2 regions of the Streptomyces sp. NPDC006134 genome follow, and region 2 is predicted to be linked to the other one. Evidence: riboswitches for the same ligand, from Rfam matches in the RefSeq annotation. Region 2 holds a riboswitch; the other holds the start of a gene.

Region 1 (4,990 bases), on a different contig from region 2:
CTTTGGCGATCAGTTGCCAGACTTGGCAGGGAAAGGATGCGCAACCGTGATGCTGTCTGAGGGCTTCCGTTATCCGGACAGTGGGTAACGGGGGCCGGACGCGGGAGAGTTGGGGCATGCGGGGCGGAAAGTGGTGCCCCGCCTCCTTCTACGCGCGAAGAACCGTCCCGCGCGAACGCGTCGGCGCGGCGGAACGGTCCAATGGGTGGACGGCCGTGGCGGAGGCGGCCGGGGGCAGCCGGGGACGGTCGCGGCAGAGACGGCCGGGGGCAGCCGGGGACGGTCGCGGCAGAGACGGCCGGGGGCAGCCGGGGACGGTCGCGGCAGAGACGGCCGGGGGCGTTTCAGAGGTGGCCGGGGACGGCCGGGGAGAGCGTCAGGGGCGGCCGGGGGCCGGAGGGTAGCCGTACCCGGCCGCGGGGGACGGGGCGGGCGCCGCGTGGGCCTCGCGGTCGTAGAAGGGGCGGGCGTTGGCGCGCAGCCACAGGGCCACCGGGTCGTACGCGTCGGACATCGCCACGGTCGACACCGGCAGCCCGTCCGGGACCGCGCCGATCGACTGCTGCATCATCGCGCGCACCGAGTCCACGGCGGCCGGGGAGGTGTCGTACACGTCGAGACCGATGGCGAGGTACGGCGCCCCGAGCGCCGGCTGCACCCAGGCGCGGCGCAGCGAGCGGATCGCCGGGGTGCGGTGGGCGTTCTGCGTGAGCAGGGCGTAGAACTGCGGGATCTCGATGGCCGGTTCGGACAGCCGCAGCGGTCCGGCGGGCTGCCGGTCCAGGCCGGTGGCGATCCGGCGCAGGTCCAGCCAGGGGATGCCGACCCCGCCGCCGGGGGCGTGCGGGTTGAGCCAGAGGCCGTAGTGGTCCGGGTAGAGGGCGCGGGCCACTTCCAGGCCGTCGGCCACCTCGTACGACCGGTTCCAGCCGCTGGCCGACAGCTCCTGGGCGGAGGTGACGCAGGGCGCGTAGCCGTGGCCGTCGACCTGCATGCTCCCGTACTGGGCGTCGGGGGAACCGGCCTGGCCGTGCCACAGCAGCATCCAGACCTGGCCGGAGCCGGGGGTCGCGAGCGCGCGCAGCAGCGCCTCGTAGGCGTCGTAGCGCCCGGGCGTCACCTGGCGCAGCATGTGCTCGACCTGCCCGGCCGCGGCCGTGCCGCTCGCGCTCACTCTTCTACCGCCCCTTCGTGCAACACCCGACCGCGCTATGAAACCAGGTTATGCGGTCGGGAGGGAGGACCGTCGCGCGCACGGCTCCGCCGGGCGGCCGGTCACAGGTCCCTCTGGTAGAACGGCCGGACCTTCTCCCGCATCCAGTCGCACACGGGATCCTGGGCCGCCTCCAGCAGCACCAGGTTGACCGGCCAGGTCACCGGCACCCTGCCCAGGGCCCGCCCGAGGGCTTCCAGCGGGACCGCGCGCGCGTCGCCCTCCCAGTGGGACAGCTCGACGCCGACGAACATCACCGGGTCGTCGGTCTCGATGGCGGCCAGGCAGCGGCGGGCGGTGCGGACGACGCCGGTGGCGTCGAACTCGGCGCGGGCCGCGGCGAGGAAGTCGACCGGGTCGTCCTGCCAGTCGGGCTCGAAGAGGCGGACCCGGCCGCCGCTCGCCTCCCCGTCCAGCGGGGTCCGCCCGGCCCGGCACAGCTCGGCCACGGCGGGCGGCGGCAGCGGGACGCCGACCACGCCGTCCGGGTTGACGGCGATGCCGACCTGCGGCGGCAGCCCGCGGGCGAACTCCACGGCGGGGGCGATGGTGTACGCCATCTGCGCGCCGGCGACCTGGCGGAGCTGCTCCTCGGAGCTGAAGACCGGGACGTACGCCTGGCCGTCGATCTCCAGCGCGGGCAGGTCGAGGGGGCCGCTGTGCGGGCCGCCGCCGTTGGGGAGCGGCACCCACAGGAAGCTGCGGCCGAGCACCTCGACGATCCGCCCGCCCGCCGACGGCCCGGCACCGAGCGCGGCCGACAGCACCTCCTCCAGCTCGTTGCCGGGCCACCCGCCGTGCGAACGGGGGTGCGCCTGCGCCGGGAAGTCCGCGGAGAAACCCGCCGGGAAGTCCATCTGCCTACCGCCTGCTTCCGAAGCCACTGCTGTGGCTGAAAAGGCTAACCCGTACGGCCGTACGCGCCGGGCTCACCGGACGCACCGGACGCACCGGCGGACGGCGGGCGGCGGACGGCGGGCGAACCCGGCTCGTCAAACCCGGCTCGTCGAACCCGGTCAGCCGGACTCGGCTCGTCGAACCCGGTCAGCCGGCCCTGGTCCCGCACGGCCCGATCAGTCCCGCACGGCCCGATCAGCCGACCTCAGTCCCCCCGGCCCGATCAGCCGACCCCGGTCCGCCCGGCCCGGTCAGCCCGTGAAGCCGATCCGGTGGAGGGCGTCGGCCGCCGCCCGGTCCAGCAGGACCGCCGAGACGCAGCCGAGGGGCAGGGCGCCCCGCTGCGCGGCGCGCAGCAGGCGGGCGTTGGCCGCGCGGTGGCGGCGGAAGGCGTAGCGGGAGACCCCGCGGCCCCGGTCGCGCTGCCCGGCCAGCGCCTCCTCGGGGCTGACGTCGAGCAGCAGCAGGTGCAGCGTGCCGCCCCGGCGCCGCGCCTCGCGGGCCAGCCAGGCGCGCACCCACGCCTGGGTGCCGCAGTCGTGCACGACCACCCCCTCGCCGGAGCGCAGCGCGCGGCGCAGCCCGGCGTAGTGGGAGAGGCGGACCAGGGGGCGGTAGACCGCGTACGGCAGGAAGTGCGGCATCCGGCGGTCCCAGCGGTCGCGGGTGTCCTGGGAGTCCACGCGCCGGCCGCGCACGGTGCGGCGCATCAGCGTGGACTTGCCGCTGCCGGGCAGGCCGGTGACCACGACGAGGTCGCGGGGCCCGAAGAGCAGGGCGTGCGGGCTGCGGCCGGCCCGGTCGCGCAGGTCGCGGACCATGGGCGCGGGCAGCGGTCCGCACGCCTCCCGGGCCGGGGTGGAGGGCTGCTCGGGCAGTGCGAGGCCCGAGGTCGTGGCCAACGCCGTGGTCCTGTTCACCGTGATCGTCCTCCCCTGGGGCGGTTCACGAGTTCCCATCCCCGTCGAGTGTAAAGAGAAGGTAATCCCGGCTGTCTGCCTTTTTCGTGCGCGTCCTGCCACAGGCCGGTCACAGATCGCGGCCTGCCGTGATCGGGCGAGGCGTGCAATGATGAGCGCGCCAACTGCATACCGGCCGTTTGAATCCGCGCGGGAGAGTTCCCAGCCACCGCTGGGGCGCCGAAGGAGCAAGTCCCTCCCTTGAATCTCTCAGGCCCCGTTACCGCGCGGGCGAGGCACATCTGAAAAGCGGGCCGCTGTCCCAGTGGCCCCACCCAAGGTGCAAGCCATGGTCGCCGCCCCGCGCGGGTGTCATGGCGAACCTCTCAGGTTCCGATGACAGATGGGGAGGACCTTCCTCGCCCTCCCCTACGCTCGGCTGCGCTCGCGCGAGGGGACCCCATCGCCCTGGGAGACGACCGTCCGATGAGCAGTACCGAATCCCCTGAATCCGCTGTGACCCCTGCGTCCCCGCTGCGCCGCACCGCGCTCGACGCCGTCCACCGCGCGCTGGGCGCGACGATGACCGACTTCGCCGGCTGGGACATGCCCCTGCGCTACGGCTCCGAGCGCGACGAGCACCAGGCCGTGCGCACCCGGGCCGGTCTCTTCGACCTGTCGCACATGGGTGAGATCACGGTGACCGGCCCGCAGGCCGCCGCGCTGCTGGACCACGCCCTGGTCGGCAACATCGGGGCCGTCCGGCCGGGCCGCGCCCGCTACACCATGATCTGCCGCGAGGACGGCGGCATCCTGGACGACCTGATCGTCTACCGGCTGGCCGAGACCGAGTACATGGTGGTCGCCAACGCATCCAACGCCCAGGTGGTGCTGGACGCCCTCACCGAGCGCGCCGCCGGCTTCGACGCCGAGGTGCGCGACGACCGCGACGCCTACGCGCTGATCGCCGTACAGGGTCCCGAGTCCCCGGGCATCCTCAAGAGCCTCACCGACGCCGACCTGGACGGGCTGAAGTACTACGCCGGTCTGCCCGGCACGGTCGCGGGCGTCCCGGCGCTGATCGCGCGCACCGGCTACACCGGCGAGGACGGCTTCGAGCTGTTCGTGAAGCCGGAGCACGCCGTGGAGCTGTGGCAGGCGCTGACCGCGGCGGGCGAGGGCGTGGGCCTGGTCCCGTGCGGCCTGTCCTGCCGGGACACGCTGCGCCTGGAGGCGGGCATGCCGCTGTACGGGCACGAGCTGACCACGGAGCTGACGCCGTTCGACGCCGGGCTCGGCCGGGTGGTGAAGTTCGACAAGGAGGCCGACTTCGTCGGGCGCGAGGCCCTGCTCCGGGCCGCCGAGCGGGCCGAGCAGAACCCGCCGCGCGTCCTGGTCGGCCTGGTCGCCCAGGGCCGCCGGGTGCCGCGCGCCGGGTACGCGGTCGTCGCCGGCGGCGAGGTGATCGGCGAGGTCACCTCCGGCGCCCCCTCGCCCACCCTGGGCAAGCCGATCGCGATGGCGTACGTCGACGCGGCGCACGCGGCACCGGGCACGCCCGGCGTCGGCGTGGACATCCGGGGCACCCACGAGCCGTACGAGGTCGTGGCACTGCCGTTCTACAAGCGCCAGAAGTAGCACCGGACCCCAAGCACCGGATCCGCAAGCGCCGGAAGCGGCACCGGATCCCGAGCGCCGAGTCCGCAAGCGCCGGAAGCAACGCCGGGACAGCCACCGGGCGCGGCCACGCCCCGCGTGTGACCCCGCGCACGTTTCCGCTGCTCACCGGCGGTTCCAGCAGTCCCCCCGTCAGCACCACTCCCCCGCGTACAGGAGAATTCAGGCCATGAGCAACCCCCAGCAGCTGCGCTACAGCAAGGAGCACGAGTGGCTGTCGGCCGCCGAGGACGGCGTGTCGACGGTCGGCATCACGGAGCACGCGGCCAACGCGCTCGGTGACGTCGTCTTCGTCCAGCTCCCC
Region 2 (4,990 bases):
CACAGCGTCTGTACAGCTTCCGCGACGTCGTCGTGCTGAAGATCGTCAAGCGGTTCCTCGACACCGGGGTGTCGCTGCAGAACATCCGCACCGCCGTGCAGCACCTCAGGGAGCGCGGTTTTCGCGACCTGGAGCGCATGACGCTGATGAGCGATGGTGCCACCGTCTACGAATGCACCTCGCCCGACGAGGTGCACGCGCTGCTCCAGGGCGGGCAGGGCATCTTCGGGATCGCCGTCGGGGTGGTGTGGCGGGACGTGGAGAGCGCGCTGTCCCAGCTGCACGGGGAGCGGATCGACACGGGCGAGACGCTGATCGGCCACAACCCCGCCGACGAGCTGGCGCGGCGGCGCAACCGGGCCGTCTGAGAGCGGGCACAGCCGGTCCGCGGAAGGCCGCTGGGAGCGGTTCCACGGATACGGGTGGGCGAACGCGGCCGTTGTCAGTGGTGTAGGGCAGCATCGAAGGCGTGAGAAGCGCGCCCACCATCCTGCACCTCGACATGGATGCCTTCTACGCCTCGGTCGAGCAGGCGTCGAAACCGAGCCTGCGCGGGAAGGCCGTCGTCGTGGGCGGGCTCGGGCCCAGGGGTGTGGTCGCCACCGCGTCGTACGAGGCGCGCGTCTTCGGGGTCCGCTCGGCGATGCCCATGGCGCAGGCGCGGAGGCTCGCGCCGAACGCCGCGTACCTCGTCCCGCGGTTCGGGCTCTACCGGTCGATCAGCGAGCAGGTCATGGAACTGCTGCGGGCCCTGTCGCCGCTCGTGGAGCCATTGAGCCTGGACGAGGCGTTCGTGGATCTGGAGGCCGACAAGGCGGCTTGGGACGCGGAGTCGGCGCGGGCGGTGGGGGAGAGACTGCGTGCGGACATCCGGGCCGTCACCGGGCTCACCGGCTCGGTCGGGCTCGCGGCCTCCAAGATGCTCGCCAAGATCGCCTCCGAGCAGGCCAAGCCCGACGGGCTGGTGCTGATCGAGCCGGGCTCCGAGCGGGCGTTGCTCGGGCCCCTGTCCGTGCGGACGCTGCCCGGGGTGGGCCCGGCGACCGGCGATCACCTGCGGCGGGCCGGGATCACGACGGTCGACGAGCTCGCCGAGGCGGGCGAGGACGAGCTCGTCCGGCTGCTCGGCAAGGCCCACGGGCACGCCCTGTACGCGATGGCGCTGGCGCGGGACGAGAGGCCCGTGGTGGCCGAGCGTGAGGCCAAGTCGGTGTCGGTCGAGGACACCTACGACGTGGACATCCACGACCGGGTGCGGGTCGGCCTGGAGGTGCAGCGGCTGGCCGACCGGTGCGTGCGGCGGCTGCGCGCGGCCGGGTTGTCCGGGCGGACCATCGTGCTGAAGGTGCGGCGGTACGACTTCTCCACGCTGACCCGCTCCGAGACGCTGCGTGGGCCGACCGACGATCCGGCGGTGGTGCGGGAGGCGGCGGCGCGGCTGCTGGACTCGGTGGACACCACGGGCGGCGTACGGCTGCTCGGGGTGGGCGTCAGCGGGCTCGCCGACTACACGCAGGAGGACCTGTTCGCGCAGGCGGCGGGGGAGCGGGTGGAGCTGCCGGACGAGGAGCCCGAGCGGGAGGAGCGGCCGGCCGAGGAACGGCAGGCGCCGGGCGCCGAGCGCCGCTGGCCCGCCGGGCACGACGTGCGGCACACGGTGTACGGGCACGGGTGGGTGCAGGGCAGCGGGCTCGGGCGGGTCACCGTGCGGTTCGAGACGCCCGGATCCGGGCCCGGGCGGGTGCGGACCTTCCGGGTCGAGGACCCGGACCTGGAGCCGGCGGATCCGCTGCCGCTGGTGTCGTCCGTGTCGTCTGGGTCGTCCACGCCGTCCATGCCGTCCATGCCGTCCATGCCGTCCGGGCCGTCCGGGCCGTCGGGGTCGGAGGTGGTGCGAAGACCCGGGGCCGTCGGCCGGGAGGCGGCGGGCTGAGGGGCGGGTCCGTCAGGTCTCCTCCGAGCCCGCCAGCCTGCCGAAGTCGCGGTCGGGGAGCGTGGGCGGAGGGGCCACGTCGAGGCCGTAGTGGTGGTAGAGCTGGAGTTCCTGCTCCGGCGAGAGGTGGCGGCCCACGCCGAAGTCGGGGGCCTCCTTGATCAGGGCCCGGTCGAACGGCACGCGCAGGGTGCCGTCGACCAGTTCGCTGGGCTCCAGGGGCACGAAGGCGTCCCTGCTGAACAGGCCGGTGCGTATGGCCGCCCACTCGGGCAGGCCGGTGGCGTCGTCGAGGTAGACCTCGTCGACGGTGCCGATCTTGTTGCCGTCGCGGTCGAACGCCTTGCGGCCGATCAGGTTGCGCGGATCGATGTCGGTGCGCACGGGCCCTCCACTTGGTCGCCATTCATCCGGTGAATCATCGGGTGAATCATCCGTAAGCACTACAAAAGAGCACAATCGTGAAGGCGGCCACTCGAACGTCCGGGCGTTGACCTCGCTGGTAGGCTGACGAATGGCTGCTGACCCCGTGCGGGAGAGTCCTCCAGGCTTCATCGGAGGCGCCGAAGGAGCAAATCCTCCCCGGAATCTCTCAGGCCCCTGTACCGCACGGACGAGGTCACTCTGGAAAGCAGGGCGGGTGCCGGCGGCGTCCGCCCTCACCGACGGTGAAAGCCGGGAGCCCTCGGGTGGCCCGGTGAAGCTCTCAGGTCGAGATGACAGAGGGGGAGGCCGTACGGGTACCCGCGCCGTGGTGCCCCTCGCAGGTCGCGTCAGACCAGGAGGCCTCCGCAATGACCGCCCCTCGCATTCCGCTCTCCGAACTCGAACAGGGAATCCCCTTCGAGCAGCGCCACATCGGCCCCGACCACGAGGCCCGGGCCAAGATGCTCGCGCAGGTCGGCTACGGCTCGCTCGACGAGCTGACGGCCGCCGCGGTGCCGGATGTGATCAAGAACCACGACGCGCTGGAGCTGCCGGGCGCGCGCACCGAGGCCGAGGTGCTGGCCGAGCTGCGCTCCCTGGCCGACCGCAACCAGGTCCTCGACTCGATGATCGGGCTGGGCTACTACGGCACCTTCACCCCGCCGGTCATCCTGCGCAACGTCATGGAGAACCCCGCCTGGTACACCGCCTACACGCCGTACCAGCCGGAGATCTCCCAGGGCCGCCTGGAGGCCCTGCTGAACTTCCAGACGATGGTCGCCGACCTGACCGGCCTGCCGACCTCCGGCGCGTCGCTGCTGGACGAGGGCACCGCCGCCGCCGAGGCGATGGCGCTGTCCCGGCGCATGGGCAAGAACAAGAAGGGCCTGTTCCTGGTCGACGCGGACGCGCTGCCGCAGACCATCGCCGTGGTGCAGACCCGCGCGGAGCCGACCGGCGTCGAGGTCGTCGTCGCCGACCTGAGCGAGGGCATCCCGGCGGAGGTCGCCGAGCGGGAGATCAACGGCGTCCTGATCCAGTACCCGGGCGCCTCCGGTGCCGTACGCGACATCAAGCCGGTCATCGACCAGGCGCACGAGCTCGGCGCGCTCGTCACCGTCGCCGCCGACCTGCTCGCGCTGACCCTGCTGAAGTCCCCCGGCGAGCTCGGCGCGGACATCGCGGTCGGCACGACGCAGCGCTTCGGCGTGCCGATGGGCTTCGGCGGGCCGCACGCCGGCTACATGGCCGTCCAGGAGAAGATGGCGCGCAGCCTGCCCGGGCGACTCGTGGGCGTGTCCGTGGACGCGGACGGGAACAAGGCCTACCGCCTCGCGCTGCAGACGCGTGAGCAGCACATCCGCCGGGAGAAGGCGACCAGCAACATCTGCACCGCGCAGGTGCTGCTCGCCGTCATGGCCGGCATGTACGCCGTCTACCACGGGCCGGACGGCCTGAAGGGCATCGCGCGGCGCACGCACCGCTACGCCGCGATCCTCGCGGCCGGGCTGGCGAACGGCGGGGTGGAGGTCGTCCACGGCAGCTACTTCGACACGGTCACCGCGCGGGTGCCGGGCCGGGCCGCCGAGGTCGTCGCCGCCGCGCGCGAGAACGGTGTGAACCTGCGCCTCGTCGACGCCGACCACGTCTCGGCCGCCTGCGACGAGACGACCGGGCGCGCGCAGATCGGCGCCGTGTGGAACGCGTTCGGCGTCGAGGGCGACATCGAGGCGCTGGACGCGACGGCCGGGGACGCGCTGCCCGAGGCGCTGCTGCGCACCGACGACTACCTGACCCACCCCGTCTTCCACCAGCACCGCTCCGAGACCGCGATGCTGCGCTACCTGCGCCGCCTCGCCGACCGGGACTACGCGCTGGACCGCGGCATGATCCCGCTGGGCTCCTGCACCATGAAGCTCAACGCGACGACGGAGATGGAGCCGGTCACCTGGCCGGAGTTCGGGCAGCTGCACCCGTTCGCCCCCGCCGAGCAGGCGCAGGGCTACCTGACGCTCATCCGTGAGCTGGAGGAGCGGCTCGCCGAGGTCACCGGGTACGACAAGGTCTCGCTCCAGCCGAACGCCGGGTCGCAGGGCGAGCTGGCCGGCCTGCTCGCCGTACGCGGCTACCACCGCGCCAACGGCGACGAGCGGCGGACGGTGTGCCTGATCCCGTCCTCCGCGCACGGCACCAACGCCGCGAGCGCGGTCATGGCCGGCATGAAGGTCGTCGTCGTCAAGACCGCCGAGGACGGCGAGATCGACGTCGAGGACCTGCGGGCCAAGATCGAGCAGCACCGCGACGAGCTGGCGGTGCTGATGATCACGTACCCGTCGACGCACGGTGTGTTCGAGGAGCACGTCGCCGACATCTGCGCGCAGGTGCACGAGGCGGGCGGCCAGGTGTACGTCGACGGCGCCAACCTCAACGCGCTGGTGGGCCTCGCCAAGCCGGGCCACTTCGGCGGCGACGTCTCCCACCTGAACCTGCACAAGACGTTCTGCATCCCGCACGGCGGCGGCGGTCCCGGCGTCGGCCCGGTGGCCGTACGGTCGCACCTGGCGCCGTACCTGCCCAACCACCCGCTGCAGCCCGCGGCCGGCCCGGCGACCGGCGTGGGCCCGATCTCGG

Evidence for each region. A riboswitch is a leader RNA that binds a small molecule or an ion and turns the genes downstream of it on or off. The one in region 2 is predicted to bind glycine.
Region 1: another riboswitch for glycine. It lies ahead of gcvT (glycine cleavage system aminomethyltransferase GcvT); the one in region 2 lies ahead of gcvP (aminomethyl-transferring glycine dehydrogenase).

What each region holds. Positions count from the first base shown of each region.
Region 1 covers NZ_JBEXTV010000009.1:1,609-6,598, reverse strand. Annotated here, with positions in the region: gene ABZ340_RS08005 (enhanced serine sensitivity protein SseB C-terminal domain-containing protein) at 377-1,174, opposite strand; gene ABZ340_RS08000 (enhanced serine sensitivity protein SseB) at 1,276-2,070, opposite strand; gene ABZ340_RS07995 (AAA family ATPase) at 2,362-3,030, opposite strand; glycine riboswitch at 3,211-3,305, shown strand; gene gcvT (glycine cleavage system aminomethyltransferase GcvT) at 3,496-4,647, shown strand; gene gcvH (glycine cleavage system protein GcvH) at 4,856-4,990, shown strand, end outside.
Region 2 covers NZ_JBEXTV010000100.1:777-5,766, reverse strand. Annotated here, with positions in the region: gene ABZ340_RS35265 (MerR family transcriptional regulator) at 1-368, shown strand, start outside; gene ABZ340_RS35260 (DNA polymerase IV) at 470-1,933, shown strand; gene ABZ340_RS35255 (PRC-barrel domain-containing protein) at 1,946-2,317, opposite strand; glycine riboswitch at 2,456-2,551, shown strand; gene gcvP (aminomethyl-transferring glycine dehydrogenase) at 2,728-4,990, shown strand, end outside.